Regions from separate parts of the Brooklawnia propionicigenes genome, predicted to be linked through region 2. Evidence: riboswitches for the same ligand, from Rfam matches in the RefSeq annotation. Region 2 holds a riboswitch; each other region holds the start of a gene.
What was found. Region 2 has a riboswitch for thiamine pyrophosphate ahead of QUE25_RS08970 (ECF transporter S component). Riboswitches for the same ligand answer to the same signal wherever they lie in the genome.
Positions count from the first base shown of each region.

Region 1: it holds a riboswitch for thiamine pyrophosphate, as region 2 does, so the genes downstream of both, QUE25_RS12440 (ABC transporter ATP-binding protein) here and QUE25_RS08970 (ECF transporter S component) in region 2, are expected to answer to the same signal.
Region 3: it holds a riboswitch for thiamine pyrophosphate, as region 2 does, so the genes downstream of both, thiM (hydroxyethylthiazole kinase) here and QUE25_RS08970 (ECF transporter S component) in region 2, are expected to answer to the same signal.

Region 1 covers NZ_AP028056.1:2,707,712-2,714,285, forward strand. The annotation lists gene obgE (GTPase ObgE) at 1-684, shown strand, start outside; gene proB (glutamate 5-kinase) at 687-1,844, shown strand; TPP riboswitch at 1,894-1,988, shown strand; gene QUE25_RS12440 (ABC transporter ATP-binding protein) at 1,978-2,805, shown strand; gene QUE25_RS12445 (ABC transporter permease) at 2,802-3,581, shown strand; gene QUE25_RS12450 (ABC transporter substrate-binding protein) at 3,578-4,591, shown strand; gene nadD (nicotinate-nucleotide adenylyltransferase) at 4,616-5,323, shown strand; gene rsfS (ribosome silencing factor) at 5,364-5,816, shown strand; gene QUE25_RS12465 (histidine phosphatase family protein) at 5,809-6,438, shown strand; gene QUE25_RS12470 (cobalamin biosynthesis protein) at 6,401-6,574, opposite strand, start outside.
Region 2 covers NZ_AP028056.1:1,983,138-1,989,711, forward strand. The annotation lists gene QUE25_RS08955 (transglutaminase-like domain-containing protein) at 1-286, shown strand, start outside; gene QUE25_RS08960 (MFS transporter) at 388-1,647, shown strand; gene QUE25_RS08965 (cysteine hydrolase family protein) at 1,731-2,375, shown strand; TPP riboswitch at 2,546-2,655, shown strand; gene QUE25_RS08970 (ECF transporter S component) at 2,690-3,295, shown strand; gene QUE25_RS08975 (ATP-binding cassette domain-containing protein) at 3,373-5,844, shown strand; gene QUE25_RS08980 (AAA family ATPase) at 5,846-6,466, shown strand; gene QUE25_RS08985 (DUF2853 family protein) at 6,497-6,574, opposite strand, start outside.
Region 3 covers NZ_AP028056.1:2,533,168-2,539,741, forward strand. The annotation lists gene malQ (4-alpha-glucanotransferase) at 1-1,570, shown strand, start outside; gene QUE25_RS11690 (isochorismatase family protein) at 1,608-2,192, opposite strand; TPP riboswitch at 2,346-2,444, shown strand; gene thiM (hydroxyethylthiazole kinase) at 2,435-3,238, shown strand; partial or broken gene thiE (thiamine phosphate synthase) at 3,235-3,867, shown strand; partial or broken gene thiD (bifunctional hydroxymethylpyrimidine kinase/phosphomethylpyrimidine kinase) at 3,904-4,674, shown strand; gene QUE25_RS11705 (nicotinate phosphoribosyltransferase) at 4,679-6,034, opposite strand; gene clpS (ATP-dependent Clp protease adapter ClpS) at 6,084-6,395, shown strand; gene QUE25_RS11715 (DUF2017 domain-containing protein) at 6,395-6,574, shown strand, end outside.

The DNA of each region.
Region 1 (6,574 bases), 720 kb from region 2:
AACAAGATCGACGTGCCCGATGCCCGCGACCTGGCCGAAATCGTCACCCCCGACATCGAGGCAGCCGGATACCGGGTCTTCCCGATCTCGACGAAGACCGGTCAGGGCCTGACCAAGCTCATCTTCGCGATGGCCGAGATCGTGCGCGAGCGTCGTGCCGAGATGACCGCCGCGCCGCCGCGCCGGATCGTTATCCGTCCCGAGCCGGTAGCCTCCAGCGGCCGCGAGTTCACCATCAAACGTCAAGGCGACGGCGAGGGCGGTTTCGTCTGGCGGGTGCGGGGTGACAAGCCCGAACGCTGGGTGCGGCAGACCGATTTCGGCAACGACGAGGCCGTCGGGTATCTCGCCGACCGGCTCAACCGGCTGGGTATCGAGGACGAACTGCTGGCCATGGGGGCAACCCCCGGCGATGCGGTGGCGATCGGCGCCGGGGAACATCCGGTGGTCTTCGACTTCGCTCCGCAGGTCGATACCGGTGCCGAACTGCTGTCGCGCCGCGGTGAAGACCAGCGGCTCGAAGAGGTGCGTCCATCGGTGCGGCGCCGCCGCGAGTTGGATGCCGCCTATCATGCTGCCCGTGATGAGCTGGTGGGCCACGACCGGGAGGCCGACTGGCGCGAGCTGCACCGTCAGGCGCTGGCCGACGAACTCTCCCATGATTTCGACGAGGATGGCGAATAGCGTTGAGCCCCGATTTCGATGGTGTGCTGACCGAGGAAGAAGTCCGTCAGCAGGTTGCCACCGGACGCCGTCTGGTGGTCAAGGTCGGTTCCTCGTCCCTGAGCAGCGCCTCGCGTGGTCTCGCCGAGGATCGGGTCGCCGCCTTGGTGAGCGCGCTGGCCGATGCTCACGACGACGGCCACGACATCGTGCTGATTAGCTCGGGCGCCATCGCCGCGGGCTTGGCTCCGCTGCAGCTGCGCAGGCGTCCGCGCGACCTGGCTCACCAGCAGGCTGCCGCCGCGGTCGGTCAGGGGCTGCTGGTGCAGCGCTACACCGAACTCTTCCGAGATCGCGGTATCCTGGTCGGTCAGGTCTTGCTGACCGTGGACGATGTCACCCGCCAGTCGACCTATGCCAATGCGCTGCGCACACTGGGCACGCTGTTGCGGATGGGCGTGGTGCCGATCATCAACGAGAACGACACCGTCGCCACCCACGAGATCCACTTCGGTGACAACGACCGGTTGGCCGCGCTGGTCGCCCAGTTGGTGCGCGCGGACGCGTTGCTGCTGCTCAGCGATGTCGATTCGTTGTTCACCGCACATCCCGACGAACCGGGTTCGCTGCCCATCAGCTTCGTGCCCGATGTCGAGGCGCTGACGGTCGACACCCATCGGATCGGTTCGAATATCGGCTCGGGCGGGATGACCACCAAACTGCAGGCCGCCCAGATCGCCACCGGCGCGGGCATTCCGGTGGTGCTCGGCCGGGCATCGCAGGTGGGGGAGATCCTCGTCGGCGAACCGGTCGGCACTGCGTTCTCGCCCATCGACAAGCGCCGGCCGCGCCGGCTGCTGTGGCTGGCACATGCGTCCATGGCCAGGGGAGCGCTGTACATGGATTCGGGTGCGGTGCGGGCGGTCACCCAGGCCAATGCGTCACTGCTGGCTGCCGGGATCACCAAGGTGACCGGCGATTTCGTCGCCGGTGACCCGGTCGACCTGGTCACCCCGTCGGGTGAGGCGGTCGCCCGTGGCCTGGTCAACTTCGATGCCGATCAGCTGCCGGCGATGCTGGGCCGCCGCTCGTCCGAACTGGCCGCCGAGCTGGGCGTCCAGTACGAGCGCGAGATCGTCCACCGCGATTCCCTGATCCTGCTCAACCACACAATCGATTAACCGGCCGGGCGGTCGGGGGGCGGGCTTGCTATAGTTCGCCAGGTCAACAGAAAGCGACACGGGGTGCCTGCCCAGCAGGCTGAGATGACACCCGTTGAACCTGAACTCATTCGTATGAGCGGAGGGATGTCGAATGGCCATCAACGCTTCGGCCGACCCTCCAACGCCCGCGATCACCATCGACGATCTGGGCTTCCGCTACCCGAAAGCCGAGCGCGGCGTGCTCGGCGGACTGCGGCTGCAGGTGCCGGCCGGTCAGCATCTCGCCTTGATCGGACGCTCCGGCTGCGGCAAGTCCACCCTGCTCTCGCTGATCGCCGGGCTGCACGAACCCACCACCGGTACCCTCAGCGTCCTGGGACGCGACGACCCAGCCGGACGACTGGCCTCCTGCGCGATCATGCCCCAGGGCGACTCGCTGCTGCCGTGGCTGAACCTGCTCGACAACGTGGCGATCAGCCTGCGCAACCGCGGAGTCACACGTCCACAGGCCAGGGCCCGGGCGCACGCCACCTTGCACCAGTGGGGACTCGCCGACTGGGAGCAGGAACGCCCCGCGGCACTGTCCGGGGGCATGCGGCAGCGCGCCGCGCTGGCCCGCGCACTGCTCGCCGACAAGCCGATCCTGCTGGCCGACGAGCCCCTTGGCGCGCTCGACGCCATCACCCGCGCCGAGGTCCAGCAGTGGCTACGGGCCACCATCATCGGTTCCAGCGCCACTTTGATCATGGTCACCCACGACGTGGACGAAGCTCTGCTGCTGTCCCACCGGGTCGTGCTGCTGGCCGAACCCGCTCCTGGCCAACCGGTCAGCACGGCAGCGAGCTGGCCGGGCTGGTTCGCCGACGACCGCCCCCGTGAACTCCTGCTCGGAGACCCGGCCTTCGCCACGGTCAGAAGGCAGATCCTGCAATCGTTCGCCGACTCCGGATTCGGCCCGAATCCGGGAGCGCCCCGATGAGCTGGTATCTCAAGCACAAGGTGCTACCACCAGCCATCACGGTGCTGCTCATCCTCGCCGGCTGGATCGCCGTGACCGCGAACGGGCTCATCCCCGACTACGTCATTCCCGCACCGAAAGCCGTGCTGGATTCGCTGATCGCCACCTGGCCCACCCGGTTGGCCTCGGCCACCTGGCTGACATTCAGCGAAACCGTCATCGGGGTCCTGCTCGGGGTGGCGGTCGCGGTGATCGTGGTCATCATCTCGGGCTATCTCCCGGTCATCGGCTCGGCCATGACGCCGCTGCTGATCGCCTCCCAGGCCATCCCGGTGATCGTCATCGGCCCGCTGCTGACCATCGCGCTCGGCTACGGGATGGCCCCCAAGGTCATCGTGGTGGCACTGCTGTGCTTCTTTCCGGTCGCGCTCAACCTGCTCTCCGGCATCCGGTCGGTGGACGCCCGGCTGATCGACACCCTGCGCAGCCTGCACGCCACCCGCCACGGACTGTTCTGGCGGGTTCGGCTGCCGTATGCGGCGCCACGCGGCTTCGCGGGGCTGCGGGTCTCGGTGACCTTCGCCCCTGTCGCCGCTGTCTTCGCCGAATACACCGGCTCCACCGACGGCATCGGCTACCTCATGCTGCAGGCGATCCCCAGGATGCAGACCGACTTCGTCTTCGCCCAGGTCATCGTCCTGACCATCATGTCGGCGGTGCTGCTGGCCACCGTGATCGGCCTGGAACGACTCGTCTGCCCATGGAACAAACCCACGGAAGGAACCACCACCCTATGAAAACGACACGATTCGGCGCGACGATCGCACTCGGATTGGCCGCCGGCCTGGCACTGAGCGCCTGCGGCTCGTCCGGCGCCCAGACCGGCGATTCGACCTCGGGAGCCGGCCCCACCCAGGTCAGCATGCTGCTCGACTGGGCACCCAATCCCGACCATGCCGCGCTGTACGCCGCCCAGCACACCGGCGCCTACGACGACGCCGGCCTGAGCGTGAGCTTCGCCACTCCGTCGAACACCGCCGACGCCGCCCGCGAGGTCTCGCTGGGCCGCGTCGACCTGGCCATTTCGTACGAACCCGACACCCTGATCGCCGTCGAATCGGGGCTGGACGTGATCTCGGTGGCCGCGTTGATCCCCACCTCGCTGACCTCACTGATCACCAGGGCCGATTCCGGCATCACCAGCGCCGCCGATCTTGGCGGTAAGACCATCGGGCTGTCCGGGCTGGCCTCCCAAGAACCGACGATCGACTTCATCGCGCGCAATGCCGGTGTCGACCCCGCGACGATCTCGCTGCCGAATGTGCAGCAGAGCCTCAATCAGGCGCTGCTCACCGACCAGGTGGACGCCATCTTCGGCGCGTTCCGCAATATCGAGGGCGTCGAGTTGGCTGCCCAGGGCGATTTCGTGATCCTGCCGGCCACCGAGTTGGGTGTGCCCGACTACGCTGAACTGGTCATCATCGCCAACCCGCGGCGCCTGCAGGACGACGCCGACTACGCCCAACGAGTGAAGGCCTTCCTCGCCGCGACGGCCGCGGGCCAGCAGGCCGCGCTGGCCGATCCGCAGGTGGCGATCGACGCGCTGACCCCCGAAACCGAAGGCTCCTACGACCCGGAGGTGCTCGCCAAGATGGTCGAGGCGACGCTGGCCCTGCTGCCGGCCGACGGTTTCGGACGTCAGTCCGCCGACGACTGGGCGACCTACGCCACCTGGATGCACGACAACGGGTTGCTCGAAAGCGAGGTCGACGGCGCGCAGGCCACCACCAACGACTACCTACCCTGAGCGCCGGACCACTATTGTTCTGCCATGACCGACGTTGGTGAGCTGCTCCATGAGTCCATTGATCTGGGACTCGCTCGCATCCGTGATGGCAAGCATCGCTATCGCCTGGGTGTGATGGGCGGCACCTTCGATCCCATCCATCACGGCCACCTGGTGGCTGCCAGCGAGGTCGCTGCCCGGTTCGATCTGCAAGAGGTGGTGTTCGTGCCCACCGGCACGCCCTGGCAGAAGGTCGGACGCAAGGTCAGCAACCGCGAGGACCGCTACCTCATGACGGTGATCGCGACCGCGTCCAACCCGCGCTTCTCGGTGTCGCGCGTCGATATCGACCGGCCCGGCAATACCTATACCGTCGACACTCTCAAGGAGCTGAAGGCCGAGCGGGGCGAGGATGTCGATCTGACGTTCATCACCGGCGCGGACGCGCTGGGCTCGATCCTCACCTGGCGCGGCGCCGACGAGCTGTTCGACCTGGCGAACTTCGTCGGGGTGTCGCGGCCGGGAGTGGATCTGCGAGCCCGCGACATCAGCCATCTGCCGGCCGAGAAGGTCACCAGACTGGAGGTGCCGGCGCTGGCCATCAGCTCCACCGAGTGCCGCAAGCGAGTCCGTGAGGGGCTGCCGCTGTGGTATCTGGTGCCCGACGGCGTCGTCCAATATGTTGCGAAACGCGGTCTTTATACCCCCGCGAATGAGGGAGAAACGCTTGCGGCCGATATTGTCGACTGGTAAGAGGACCTCGAGATCTGTCAAGGATCAGTCTGGATGTGATGTGAGCGCTACCGAAGAAGCCATCAGAATCGCACGGCTCGCCGCGAAGGCTGCCTACGACAAGAAGGGCCGCGACATCGTCGCCTGCGATGTGTCGGAGCCATTGGCCATCGCCGATATCTTCCTCATCGTGAGCGCGAACAATGAGCGTCTGGTGGGAGCGATCGTCGATGCCATCGAGGAGAAGCTGATCGAGGTGGACAAGCTTCGTCCCTTGCGCCGCGAAGGCGACCGCGAGAACCGCTGGGTGCTGCTCGATTACGGCGACGTTGTGGTGCATGTGCAGCACAGCGAGGAGCGCGAGCTCTACGCCTTGGAGCGGCTCTGGCGCGACTGCCCGGTCATCGATCTCGAACTACCCGATGACGACGACTTCGGCGACGATCAGGACGAGGACGACCTGCCCGGTCAGCACGAGCCGGCCGGGGTGAGGGCGGCGACCGGAAGTGACTGAGGGACGCACCCAGATCATCTTGTGGCGGCACGGCCAGACGACCTTCAACGTCGAGAACCGCTTCCAGGGCCAGCTCGATGCCCCGCTGAACGATGTGGGGCTCGCCCAGGCCGAGGTGGCCGCGGTCGGCCTGTCGAAGCTGCGGATCGATGCGATCTATGCGTCGCCGTTGCAGCGGGCGTACATCACCGCTCAGGCGCTGGCCGGCAGGGTCGATCTGCCCATTGCGACCGATGACCGGTTGAAAGAGATCGACGTCGGCGAGTGGGAGGGCCTGTACGCCGAAGACATCTACCGCGCAAATCCTGAGTTCGTGCTCGCCCTCGGCGAGGGCCGCGATGCTCGGCGTTCCCCGACGGGGGAGACCGGCGCGGAGGTCGCGGCACGGATGGCTGAGGCGTTGCGCGAGATCGCGTCCGCGCATCTCGGACAGACCGTGGTGGTCGCCAGCCACGGATTGGCCATCAGGATGGGCACCGCCGGTGTGCTCGGCTGGGACTACCCGACCTCGACGACGCTGGCGAGCATGTCGAACTGTGGTTGGACGATGCTGGCGGCCCGACCCGACAGCTACTGGAAGCTGGTCACCTGGAACCAGCGCGCCGAGCAACTGCTGCACTGACCAGCCGCCGCGCCAGCAGCGATCCGGCCGCCGCCAGCCCCGCGGACGCCACGGTCACCGCGCTGACCAGGGTCGACGCGCGTTCGATGGTGTGCACATCGGGGGCCGGTGTGTCCGGATCACCCAGCTGTGGGCG
Region 2 (6,574 bases):
TCGCGGAGTGCCGGCGCGACTCGTCTCCGTCTACGCCCCGGGTCTGGATCCCATGGACTTTCACGCCGTGTGTGAGGCCTATGTCGGCGGACGCTGGTGCGTGGTGGACAGCACTGCCCTGGCGCCCCGCTCCTCGTTGGTGAGGATCGCCACGGGCCGCGACGCGGCCGATGCCGCGTTCCTGTCGACGATCTACGGGTGGGCCGAGCTAACCGACGTGGAGGTGACAGCCACCGTCGACACTCTGCCGTCCGATGATCTGACCCACGTGGTGCAGCTGGGCTGAGCGCCGCGACTCGGGGTATGGGGGTATGCAGACAGTGAGAGCCGCAGGCCTGGATCTCGCGAACTCGAGCGCGCCATCGTCCTGGCGGACACGGTGCTCACATGCGCGGTAGACGGCTGTGGGCTCTGGCCCCCGCCTTCGCGCTGTTGGCATGCGCGAGCGTGATGCGGGCCCCGGTAGTGGTTATTCCTCCGCTGCTCGGACAGATCTCGGCCGACTTTCAGCTCAATCCGGTGCAGGCCGGCGTGCTTGTCGGCCTTCCCGTGCTGTGCTTCGGCGTCCTGACCCCGATCGCCTCGGTGTTGCTGCGGCTTACGGGAATCAACCACGCCACCATCTATTGCCTGCTGGGTGTCGTGGCCGGCTCGCTGGTGCGCTCGTTCGGGGCGCAGCCAGGGCTCTACCTGGGCTCATTGATTCTGGGCGCGGGATTGGCGATCGGGAACCTGTCGATTCCGATGCTCATCGGGCGAGATTTCCAGCGCCGGACGGCCTTGTTGACCGGTGCGTATACGTCGACGGTCAATATCGTCGTTGCGCTCGTCACCGCCGCGGCCGCGCCGGTGGCCTTGGTCGTCGGATGGCGATGGTCCGCGGCCGGAAGCGGGGTCGTGCTCGGATTGGTCGCACTGGTTGCGTGGGTCGCCGTCTACCCGCCGGGGGATCCCGGAGCACGGGCCGGCATACGGCGGCGCGCAGGGCTATCCCCGGTCCAGCCGGCATCGCCTATCGCGGCTGGCCTTGAGCGTCGGCAGATCGGACGATGGCGCGTCGTCTGGTTGTTCGTGGCAGCATTCGTTTGCCACATCCTCGCCTACAACGTAGTGACGGCGTGGCTGCCGACGGCGCTGGCCGAGATGCGGCACATGAGCGTGGTAGGCGCGGGCCTCGGGTCCAGCCTCTTCCAGGCGGCCGGCATCGCGGGTCCGTTCCTGGTGCCGATCCTGATGAGTGCCCTCGGCTGGTCGCAGCTTCGCACGATGGCCGCCGTGTGTGTCTGCTGGATCACTTTGCCGATCGGTTTGATCGCGGTTCCCGGATGGTGGCCGGTGTGGAGCCTCGTCGGCGGCCTGGCGCAGGGCGCATTCTTCACGGTTCTCTTCGTGGTGGTCATCCAGCGGGCACGCGACGTTGACGAGAACCGGCGGATCACCGCGTTGATTCAGACCATTGGGTACACCGTGGCGGCGACTGGGCCGGTCGCCGCGGGTTGGATCCACTCGCGCGTGCCGGGGTGGACGATGACGTTCGTGGCCGTCTTCCTCGTGCTCGTGGCCATGAGCGTGTGCGCTCTTCTCGCCGTCGCGGACTCCTCGCAGCCTCCCGAAGGCAAGCACACCGTCTCGGACCGCGACGACTGAGTGCTCATGGTCGAGACCGACGACGTGTCGGCCAACAGAACGAGCCATCCAGAAGGCGGCCGCTGCGGCTCTACCATGAAAAGGTGTGTGACTATACTGCTCCGCATTTCGCTCGTTCGGCGTTGCTGATCATTGACGTACAGAACGATTTCATCGACGGAGCAATGCCGGTTCCTGGCACGCAACGGCTGCTTGCTCGTCTGGCCGAGCTTGCCGGCGGGTTTCGTGCTGCTGGGCGTCCCATCGCGCACGTGATCCGGCTCTATCAGCCGGGCAGCTCGGATGTGGACGCGATACGTCGTGCCAGCATCGAAGCGGGAGCAGGTGTGGTCGCACCGGGAAGTCCTGGCGCCGACATCCCGGCGATCCTTCTTCCCGGGCACCGGGGGATCACCCTTGATCCCGACAGGCTCCTGTGTGGTCAACCGCAGCAGCTTTCTGCCCGCGAGGCGGTCGTATACAAGCCGCGGTGGAGCGCGTTCTATCGAACCGGACTCGAGACTTGGCTGCACTCTCACGAGGTCGACACGGTGGTGGTCGCCGGCTGCAACCTTCCCAACTGCCCGCGGGCCACGCTGTTCGACGCCAGCGAACGCGATCTTCGTGCGGTGCTCGTGACCGATGCCGTGTCGCAATCCACCCCGGAACGTCTCGCCGACTTCCGACTGATCGGGGTCAACCTCCTCACTGCCGAGCAAGTCGTCGCAGCGCTGATGGCAGAGGCTTGATCGGTTGCCTTAGGCGCGCAGAGCCCGGGAGACGGACGAATGCGGCATCACGTGGCTTCTGGCGGCGCGAAAGTCGATTCACGGGGACCGTGCGCAAGCGGTCGATCAGGATCCGAACCACAAGGAACCTGAACCGCTGCGGGCCAAAATCAGCATGGGGGCTATACTCCAGCCAGTGCCACGGGAACCCGGGAAGCCGGGTTGAGAGGAGGGCGTACCGCCCTCGACCGTCGAACCTGAACCGGACCATACCGGCGTAGGAAGGCTCCCGCTCTTTCCCGGGCACTCGCAGTGCACGGGAAAGGAACAGAGACATGAGCGAATCCAACGGTCGCCTGCAGTGGCGCGTCGTTGACATGGTGACCGCCGCGATCCTGGGGGTGGCCTGCGGAGTCATCTTCCTGGTATGGAATCAGGTCGGGGGCGCGGCATACGCCGTCATCGACGCAGCCACGCCGGGATTTGGCGGGCTGGTCGCTGGGATCTGGCTGCTCGGGGGCGTCCTGGGCGGACTGGTGATCCGCAAGCCGGGTGCCGCGGTCTTCGTCGAGGTCCTCGCTGCCGTGGTGTCGATGGCATTGGGTTCCCAGTGGGGCATCTCGACGGTCTACTCGGGCCTCGTCCAGGGGCTGGGTGCGGAACTCGTCTTCCTGATCTTCGGCTACCGAAAGTTCAACCTGCCCGTCGCCATGCTGGCCGGAGCCGGCGCGGGCGTGGCCGCATGGGTGTTCGAAGGTTTCTTCGGCAGTTCCCCGAACTTCGCCAAGACCTTGACCTTCAATCTCATCTACTTGTCCACGATGATCGTCACCGGTCTGGTCCTGGCGGGCCTGGTCGGCTGGCTGCTGGTGCGCGGGCTCGCCCAGACCGGCGCCCTCGACCGGTTCGCTGCGGGACGCGAGATCCGCGGCCGGGTTTGAACAGACCCAGCACAGAGGTCGCCGTCGCGTCCGCCTCGTCGTCCGTTCCCGACCACAATCCCGACAGGATTCCAGCCGTGACCCTCCACTCGCCTCGTCTGCCCGAGGTCCGCGCCGTTCCCGGCGTACGGGTGCGCGCGCGTGGGTGGGGATGGCGGCATGCCGGACGCCGGGCGTGGGCTTTGCGCGACGTGAACCTCGACATCGCGCCGGGCGAGCGGGTACTGGTGCTCGGCGCCTCGGGTGCGGGCAAGTCCACGCTGATGGGTGGGCTCGCCGGCTTGCTGGGCGGCGAGGACGAGGGCGAGTCCCTGGGCGAACTCACACTCGACGACCGCCTCCCGCACGCCGCACGCGAGCGTGTCGGACTGGTCATGCAGGACCCGGAGGCCCAGGTGGTGATGGCTCGCCTGGGGGACGATGTCGCTTTCGGCTGCGAGAACCTCGGCGTCCCCCGCGAGGAGATCTGGGTCCGGGTGCGAGACGCGCTGGATGCCGTGGGCCTGCACTTGCCACTGGACCATCCCACCTCCAAGCTCTCCGGCGGGCAGAAGCAGCGCCTGGCGTTGGCCAGCGTCCTGGCCATGCGTCCGGGTCTGCTGCTGCTCGACGAACCGACCGCCAATCTCGACCCGCACGGAGTCGACGAAGTGCGTGCAGCCGCCGAGCGTGTGCTGGAGCGCACCGGAGCCACCCTGGTCGTCGTCGAGCACCGTGTGGACGTGTGGGCAGACCTGGTGGACCGCTGCGTCGTGATCCTCGACGGCACCATCGCCGCCGACGGCCCACTGGACGAGGTGCTGCGCGACCAGGGCGGGCAGCTGCGCGCCGCCGGCATCTGGTTGCCCGGCGACGATGTCGCCGTGGTCAAGGAGGCCCACGCCCGGATGACCACGCAGCCGGCCGCAGCCGGTCCGACGGCCGCTGGCTCTGACGCGGTGGTGCTCTCGGGGCGCGACCTGACCATCGGGTACGAGCAGAGCCGGCCGGTCCGGGCGGGGATCGACATCGATATTCCCCGCGGCGCGTCCACCTGCATCGTCGGGGACAACGGTCTCGGCAAGTCCACCCTGGCCCTCACCCTGGTCGGCCTGCTGCCTCAGCTCGCAGGGCAGGTCCGCGTGGCGGAAGACCTGGCCCCGGCTCCCGGGCGCACCGACCCCCATGCCTGGTCGTCCCGCGAGTTGCTCGGGCGCATCTCCATGGTGTTCCAGGAGCCCGAATACCAGTTCGTGTCGCGTACGGTACGTGAAGAACTGGAGCTCGGTCCCCGCGCCGCGGGCACCCCGGCGGAGGAGACGGCCACCCAGGTGGACCGGTTCTTGCGCCTTCTTGCCCTGGACGACGTGGCCCTCGCCAACCCCATGACGCTGTCGGGTGGGGAGAAGCGGCGGCTGTCCGTGGCGACCGCCCTGATCTGCGCGCCCGAGGTGGTCGTGCTGGACGAGCCGACCTTCGGGCAGGACCGTACGACGTGGCTGGAACTCGTCGGCATCTTGCGCGACGCCGTAACCCGCGGCACCACGATCGTCTCCATCACCCACGACCGCTCCTTCGTGGCGGCCATGGACGGCCACGTCATCGACCTCGCCGACCTCGGGTGGGACCCCCGCACCCGTAGGGCCGCGGGCGACGATCCTCCGGTGCACCCAGTGTCCGCAGCCGATGATCCGGCGCCCTCGGGTCGCGTCGCCGATGATCCAGTGCAACCCTCGGGCTTCGTGCCGCGGACAGCTTCGTCCACACCGGATGCCCCGGGTGCTGCGCGGTCACGATGGCAGGCCGCCTTGCGCGGGGAGTTGCTTCAGCGAGTCAATCCGGTGGTGCAGTTCCTCGGGCTGGTCGCGATGACGACGCCGCTGATGATCTCCATCGATGTGCTCTCCGCCTCGATCGCCTTGGTCCTGGAACTCCTGTTGCTTCCACTGGTCGGTATCAGCCCACGTCAGGTGGCACTACGGATGGTCCCGCTGTTCGTGGGTGCGCCCTTGGCAGCGCTCTCGATGCTGTTGTACGCCTCCCCTGGTGGGCAGGTGTACTGGCAGTTCGGGCCGGCGATCATCTCGGAGAACTCCGTGACGCTGTCGGTGGCAATCCTCGTCCGTGTGCTGGCACTGGGTCTGCCGGCCATCGCGGTGCTCTCCCGCATCGACCCCACCGATATGGCCGATGGGCTGTCCCAGGTGCTGCATCTGCCCGCCCGTCCGGTGCTCGCCTCCCTGGCGGGGGTTCGCATGGCGGGTCTCATGGTGGGGGATTGGCAGGCCCTGCGCCGGGCGAGGCGGGTCCGGGGCATCGGAGACGGAAACCGTGTCGCCGCCTTCATCGCAGGCGCGTTCGCCCTGCTGGTGCTGGCACTGCGCCGGTCGGCGAAACTGTCCCTGACCATGGAAGCCCGCGGCTTCGGTGCGGAGATGCCACGAACCTGGGCCCGGCCCTCACACGTGGGGGTGGCGGACCTGGTCATGATGATGATCTGTGTGGCCGTCCCCGTCCTGGCGTTGGGCGCCGCCGTGCACTGGGGCGTCTTCCAGCCCCTGGGGCGCTGAGGTGCGCCCCGTTGTGCGCTGGCACGAGGACGATGCCCTGCCGCCGTACCTCGTCCACCGGGTGATGCAGATCTGTCACCGGTGGAAGGACTGCCACCCTTCCACCGCGGCGGCTGCGGTCGATGGCCGAACCCGGTGGAATGCGCCGGTGATCGTGATCGACGGACGCTCGGGCTCCGGCAAGACCTCCCTGGCACATCAGCTGGCCGCCGCGCTGCAAGCACAGGATCCATCGGATGTGCAGGTGCTGCACCTCGACTCCTGGTACCCGGGTTGGGACGGACTCGAGGAGGGGACGCGGATCACCGAGCAGCTGCTGACCGGCGCGCGAGGGTCATGGACTCAGTGGGATTGGGTGCGCAACCGACCGGGCCGCACGGTGAGCTTGATACCTGGCCGGGCGCTGGTGGTGGAGGGTGCCGGCGCGCTCACCGGGTCTACGGCGGCTGTCTCCGACCTCAGGATCTGGGTGGACGCCGACCCCCGGCAGCGCTACCGGCGTGCCATGGACCGCGATGGGGACTCTTACCGGCCCTGGTGGCAGATGTGGTCCCGGCAGGAGGAACGCCATCTCGCCCGTCACCGTCCGGACCTGTTGGCAGATCTGGTGGTGTGGACCTGAGTGGCGTTCCGCCAGGCCAGGACGTGGTGCTTACTTGAATGCGTCCAGCTTGCCGAAGTGCTCGGCGAGCAGGTAGTAGACGACGAGACGGTTCTTGCGGCTGACGCC
Region 3 (6,574 bases), 550 kb from region 2:
CCTATCGGATCTGGCCGTCTGGTCGGCCACCCAGCAGTTCAGCCAGTACGTGCTGATCAACCCGCTGCACGCCTCGCAGCCGGTACCCCCGATGGACGTCTCACCCTATCTGCCCAGCTCGCGGCTGTTCCTTAACCCGATGTACTTGCGTCCCGAAGCTGTGCCCGAATATGCCCTGCTCGGCCAGCACGATCGGGACACGATCAAAGAGCTGCGCGAGCAGCTCAACGAGGAGCAGGCCGGCGAACAATTGCTCGATCGCGACGCCTCCTGGACCAACAAACGAGAAGCGCTGCGCATCATCTTCGGCGCGGGTCTTCGTCCGGCTCGGCAGATGGCCTTCGACGACTTCAAGCGTCGCCGTGGCCGCCGGCTGCGCGACTTCGCATTGTGGTGTGTGCTCTGCGAGCACTACGGCAACGACTGGCGGCAATGGGACGAGGACCTGCAGCGCCCGACCTCACCGCGGGTGGCGAAACTGCACAACGACTACCTTGACGAGATCACGTTCAACGAGTGGCTGCAGTGGGTCTCCTGGAACCAGCTCAGCGACGCCCAGCAGGCCGCACAGGACGCGGGCATGCCGGTCGGCATCGTGACCGATCTCGCCGTCGGAGTGAGCGGCGCCTCGGCCGACACCTGGATGATGAGCGACATCTACGCCCAGGACATCAGCGTCGGCGCGCCGCCGGACGGCTACAACCAGCTCGGACAGGACTGGGGACAACCGCCGTGGCGGCCCGACCGGCTCGCCGATACCGCTTACGGCCCGTTCCGCAGCATGCTGCAGACCGCCCTCAGCCATGCGGGCGGCGTGCGGATCGACCACATCCTCGGCATGTTCCGGCTCTGGTGGATCCCCGAGGGCGGCACGCCGCGCGAGGGCACCTATGTGCGCTACGACCACGATGCGCTCATCGGCATCATCATGTTGGAGGCTCAGCGCGCCGGGGCATTCGTCATCGGCGAAGATCTGGGCACCGTCGAGCCCTGGGTGCGCGGCTATCTCGCCGAACGCGGCATCCTGGGCACCTCGGTGCTGTGGTTCGAGAACGACGCGAACGGCCAGCCCTCTCCGCCCGAACATTGGCGCGAATACGCGATGGCCTCGGTGATCACCCATGATCTGCCTCCGACCGCGGGCTATCTGGCCAACGAGCACGTCCGGTTGCGGCACGATCTCGGGCTGCTCACCGAGTCGTACGAGGAAGAAGCGGCCGCCGCTGAACTCGAGCAGGATGCCTGGATGCGCCGTCTCGACGAGCGCGGCCTGTTCACCGACGACGTGGAGGACGATGTCGAGGCGAAGGTGCTGGCGCTCTACCGCTACCTGACGTACACCGATTCACGGGTGCTCAATGTCGCGCTGGTGGATGCCGTCGGTGACTACCGCATCCAGAACCAGCCGGGTACCTGGCGGCAATACCCGAACTGGCAGATACCGTTGTCGGGGCCGGACGGCGCACCGCTGATGCTGGAGGACCTCTACCAGATGGAGCGCCCGATGCGGCTGGCCGCGGTGATGAACGGGTACTCGTGGGTGCCCGGCCCGAGCAGACCGGCGTCCTGAGGCTCGATCGGGGCTGTCCGAGGCCGGCGAGATGCGGTCAGCCGGCGACGACGACCCCTGCCTCCTGCAGGCCTGCGACGACCTGGGGCACGCGGTCGGGGCTGACTGCGGCTGAAAGATCGAGCAGCATCTCGGTGCGGTAGCCATGCTTGGCGGCATCAGCGGCCGTCGCGCGGACGCAGTAGTCAGTGGCCAGGCCGCAGACCACGACGTGGTCGACATCGTGGGCGTCCAGCCAGGCTCCCAACCCCTCGCCGCCGTCGTCGCCGCCGATCGTCCCCTCGAAACCGGAGTAGGCGGCCTGGTAGGCGCCTTTGTCGAAGACCGCGTCGAAGGGCAGATCGGCGACTGCCGGATTGAAATCGGCGCCCTGAGTGCCCGCCACGCAGTGCCTGGGCCAACTGTCGATGTAATCGGGGGTGGCGTTGAAGTGGGCGCCCGGATCGATATGGCGATCACGGGTGGCGACCAGATAGTCGAAGCTGCGATCGGTGCCTCGCCCAAGCTCGCCCTCCACGAAGGCTGCGATATCCGCGGCCACCTTGGTGCCGCCGGCGACCGCCAGCGAACCGCCCTCACAGAAGTCGTTCTGAACGTCTACGACGATCAATGCAGTAGTCACTGTGCCTCCCGCGCACCGGCATCCGTAGTCCTGTCTCGATGCTAGCGGCGATGGCCCGCTATCCGACCTTCGCCGGTCCGGGAAGCACGCTCGCAGGCCGGTCGACCATCCGGAATCGCCTCGCCTGCCGGCTGGTGGCCGGTGCTAACGTACATCCAAGACGCGGGGTGCCGGGGAAGGTACCGGCTGAGACCAAACCCGTAGTGACCTGATCTAGGTAGTGCTAGCGAAGGGACGTCCAGATGAACGTCGATTTCCATTCCTCTGCTCTGGCCGAGAGCATCACTGCACTGCGGGAGCGCAACCCGCTGGTGCAGTGCCTCACCAATCATGTGGTGATGAACTTCACCGCGAACGTGCTGTATGCGGTCGGCGCATCCCCGGCGATGTGTGACAACCCCGAGGAGGCCGCAGGATTCGCCACCCAGGTCGCCTCCGGTGTGCTGGTCAACAACGGCACTCCCTCGTCCGAGCAGATCCAGGGCATGTACCTGGCCTCAGCCGCTGCAGTCGCCGCCGGCAAACCCTGGGTGCTCGACCCGGTCGCGGCAGGCGGACTGCCGTGGCGCACGGCCGAGGTCAAGAAGATGATGGACGCCAACCCCGCCACCATCCTGCGCGGCAACGCCTCCGAGATCCTGGGCTTCCTGGGCGGCACCTCCGGACGCGGCGTCGAGGCGACCGACTCCACCACCGATGCCGTGGACGCGGCCCATGAGTTGGCCCGTCGTTACCACTGCGTCGTCGCGGTCAGCGGCCCGGTTGACATGATCACCGATGGCGACGAACTGGTGAAACTGAGCAACGGCAGCGCGATGCTCACCCAGGTCACCGGGGTCGGCTGCGCGCTGGGCGCGGTGATGGCCGGCTATGCGGCGGTCACCAGCCCGCTGAACGCGGCGATCGCGGCTACCTCGCATATGAACATCGCCGCCGAGAACGCTGCGTCCGTCGCCAGGGGACCGGGCAGCTTCGCCGTCGAACTCCTGGATGCGCTCGCTCGGCTGAGTGCCGAGCAGGCCGCAGATCGGGTGAAGATCTCATGAGCAAGGATCTGGATCTTTCGGTCTACCTGGTCACCGACACGGTGCAGTGCGGGGCGCTCGGTGTGGCGGAGACGGTCAGGCAGGCCGTGCAGGCAGGCGCCACGCTCGTCCAGGTGCGCGACCCCGATGCCGACGATGATGCATTCCTGGCGATGGCCCGCGACGTCGTCGAGACGGTCCGCGGCACGGGCGTGCCGGTGCTGCTGGACGATCGGGTGCACCTGGTCGCCGCCGCGGGAGCCGACGGCGCCCATGTCGGGCAGTCCGACATGCCCGTGGCACAGGCCCGGGCGATCCTCGGGCCCGACCCGATCCTCGGCCTGTCGGTCGAGACCGGGGAGCAGCTGGACTGGGCTGTCGCCCACCTCGGCCGCGGTGACATCGACTACCTCGGCCTGGGCCCGGTGCGCCCGACCGCATCCAAGCCCAATCACGCACCGGCCACCGGTCTGCGTTATCTGAGCGGCCTGGCCGCCCGCAGCCCGTGGCCGTGCGTGGCGATCGGGGGAGTGAAGGCGGCCGATACCGCCGCCGTGCGGCGTTCGGGTTTCGCGGGGGTCTCGGTGATCAGCGCGATCTGCGGACAGCCCGATGTCCGGGCGGCCACCCGCGAGTTGGTGAATGCCTGGGCCAGCGGCGGGCTGCCTCCCGTCGCGCTGACCATCGCGGGTAGCGACCCCTCCGGCGGCGCAGGCATCCAAGCCGACCTCAAGACCTTCTCCGCGCTGGGTGCTTTCGGCACCAGCGTGATCACCGCGCTGACCGCGCAGAACACCCAGGGCGTCACCGGGGTACATGTGGTGCCGGTCGACTTCGTCGCTCAGCAGTTCGAGACCCTGGTGGCCGATGTGCGCATCGATTCGATCAAGGTCGGCATGCTGGCCACCGCCGAGCTGGCCGACGAGGTCACAGAACTGCTCGGCGAGCTCGATGCCCCCGTGGTCCTTGATCCGGTGATGGTCGCCACCTCCGGCGATCGCCTATTGGACGACGACGCTGTCCAGGCGGTCCGGCGGCTCATCGCGAAGGCCGACATCATCACCCCGAACCTGCCCGAGGCCGCGGTTCTGCTGGGCGAGACGCAGGCCACCGGCCTGGACGAGATGTCGGCCCAGGCAGTCAAACTGCGCGAACTCGGGGCGGACTGGGTACTGCTCAAGGGTGGACATCGGCTGGATGCCCGGGCCACTGATGTACTCGCGGGCCCCGATGGCGTCCACGAGCTCGTCAGCCACGTCGTACAGACCAAGAACACCCACGGCACCGGCTGCACACTGAGCTCGGCGTTGGCGGCGTTGCGTCCGCGCAACCTCGACTGGCCGTCCACCGCCGCGGCCGCCAAGGAATGGATCACCGGGGCGCTGGATCACGCCGACGAACTGGGCGTCGGGCACGGGCACGGCCCGGTTCATCACTTCTATCGATTCTGGAGCTGATGGCTCACAGATTGGCCGGGGGCTCGCCGATCAGGTAGATGTTCTCGGTCTTCTCGCCTTCATGGGTGACGAAGATGGTCGGGATGGCCTGCTCCGCCCGGCTGATCTTCTGGCCCGCCAGCGGCAGTTCGGCGCGCGCGCGTGCGTGGCGGTCGCGGGCGTCCTGGAGCGGCTCTTCACCGACGATCTCACCGTTTCGCACCAGATCGACCATCACCAGCCGGTCGTTGCTGTCGGTGCGCGGTGCCACATCCACGCCGATGACCTCGGCGGTCGCGGTGCCGCTCTGATCGATCTGGCGCATCACGGTCTTGCGCCCGCCGATGGTGCCCTTGTTCTGCGACTTCTTCACCACCGGATGCTGCACGGCGTCCGGGTCGTCGGAGTCGGCCCGGCTGACCATCTTGTAGACCATGCCGCAGGTCGGATGTCCCGAACCGGTGACCACCGAGGTGCCGACGCCGAACCCGTCCACGGGGGCGCCACGCAACGCGGCGATCTGGTACTCGTCCAGGTCGTTGGTGACGATGATGCGCGTCTTGGTGGCGCCCAGCGAGTCGAGCAGCTTGCGTAGCCGGCGCACCTCGACGCTCAGATCGCCCGAATCCAGCCGGATGGCGCCGATGCGCCCCTCGGTGAGTTCGACAGCCTTCCTAATGGCATCGTCCACGTCGTAGGTGTCGACCAGCAGTGTGGTCTGTTCGCCCATGGCCTCCAGCTGCGCCTTGAAGGCGTCTTCTTCCGAATCGAAGAGCATCGTGAAGGCGTGGGCGGCGGTGCCGCTGACCGGGATGCCCCAGCTGCGTCCGGCCTCCAGATCGGAGCTGGGCCCGAAACCGGCGATCCACGACGCCCGGGCCGCCGCGACGGCCGCCCACTCGTGGGTGCGCCGGCCACCCATCTCGATGATCGGGCGACCCTCAGCGGCCAGCGTCATCCGCGATGCCGCCGAAGCCACCGCGGAGTCATGGTTGAAGATCGACAGTAGCAACGTCTCCAGCACCACGGCTTCGGCGAAACTGCCCTCGACGACTGCCACCGGCGAGCCGGAGAAGAAGAGTTCGCCTTCCGCATAGCCGCGGATATTCCCGGAGAATTTGTAGTCGGCCAGCCACTCGGCGAGCATGTCATCGGCGATACCGCGGTCGCGCAGGAATTCGATCTCCTCGGGGCCGAACCGGAAGTGTTTCAGTGCCTCCAGGGCACGTCCGGTGCCGGCCACGACGCCGTAGCTGCGGCCGGTAGGGAGCCTGCGCGGGAACAGATCGAAAGTGCAGCGTCGGAATGCCGTGCCGGCATGCATGGCCGCCTTGATCATGGTCAGCTCATACATATCGGTGAGCAGTGCGGTGGACGTCATATGGTTGAGCCTATGCCCGCGGGTTGTGCAGGTGGGTAACAATAGGCACATGGCAAGCGAATCGGCATCCGCAGCAACGGGGGGCGGCACGGCCGTCGAGGAGCTCGCGTCCGAAGAATCTCAGACCACCCAGCCGTGGGTGACCGTGGTCTGGGACGACCCGGTCAATCTGATGAGTTACGTCACGCACGTCTTCTCGACCTATTTCAGCTACCCCAAGGATCAGGCCGAACGTCTGATGATGCAGGTCCACATGGAGGGCCGCGCGATCGTCAGCTGTGGTGGCCGCGATTGTATGGAACGCGACGTCCAGGCGATGCACAGTTACGGCCTGTGGGCGACGCTGGACAAGGCCGAGTGATGCTCGCGTTCCGCCGGGTGGACGATCGGGTGGTCTGCCAGTTCGAGCCGGCCGAGCTCAGTCTGCTGAGCGGGCTGATCAGCCAGCTGATCGAACTGCTCCTGGAGTCGAGCCCCCCGGCGGGCGGCCCGGGCACCGCCTGGCTCAGCGACGACGACCCGGACGAATCCGACGCGGTC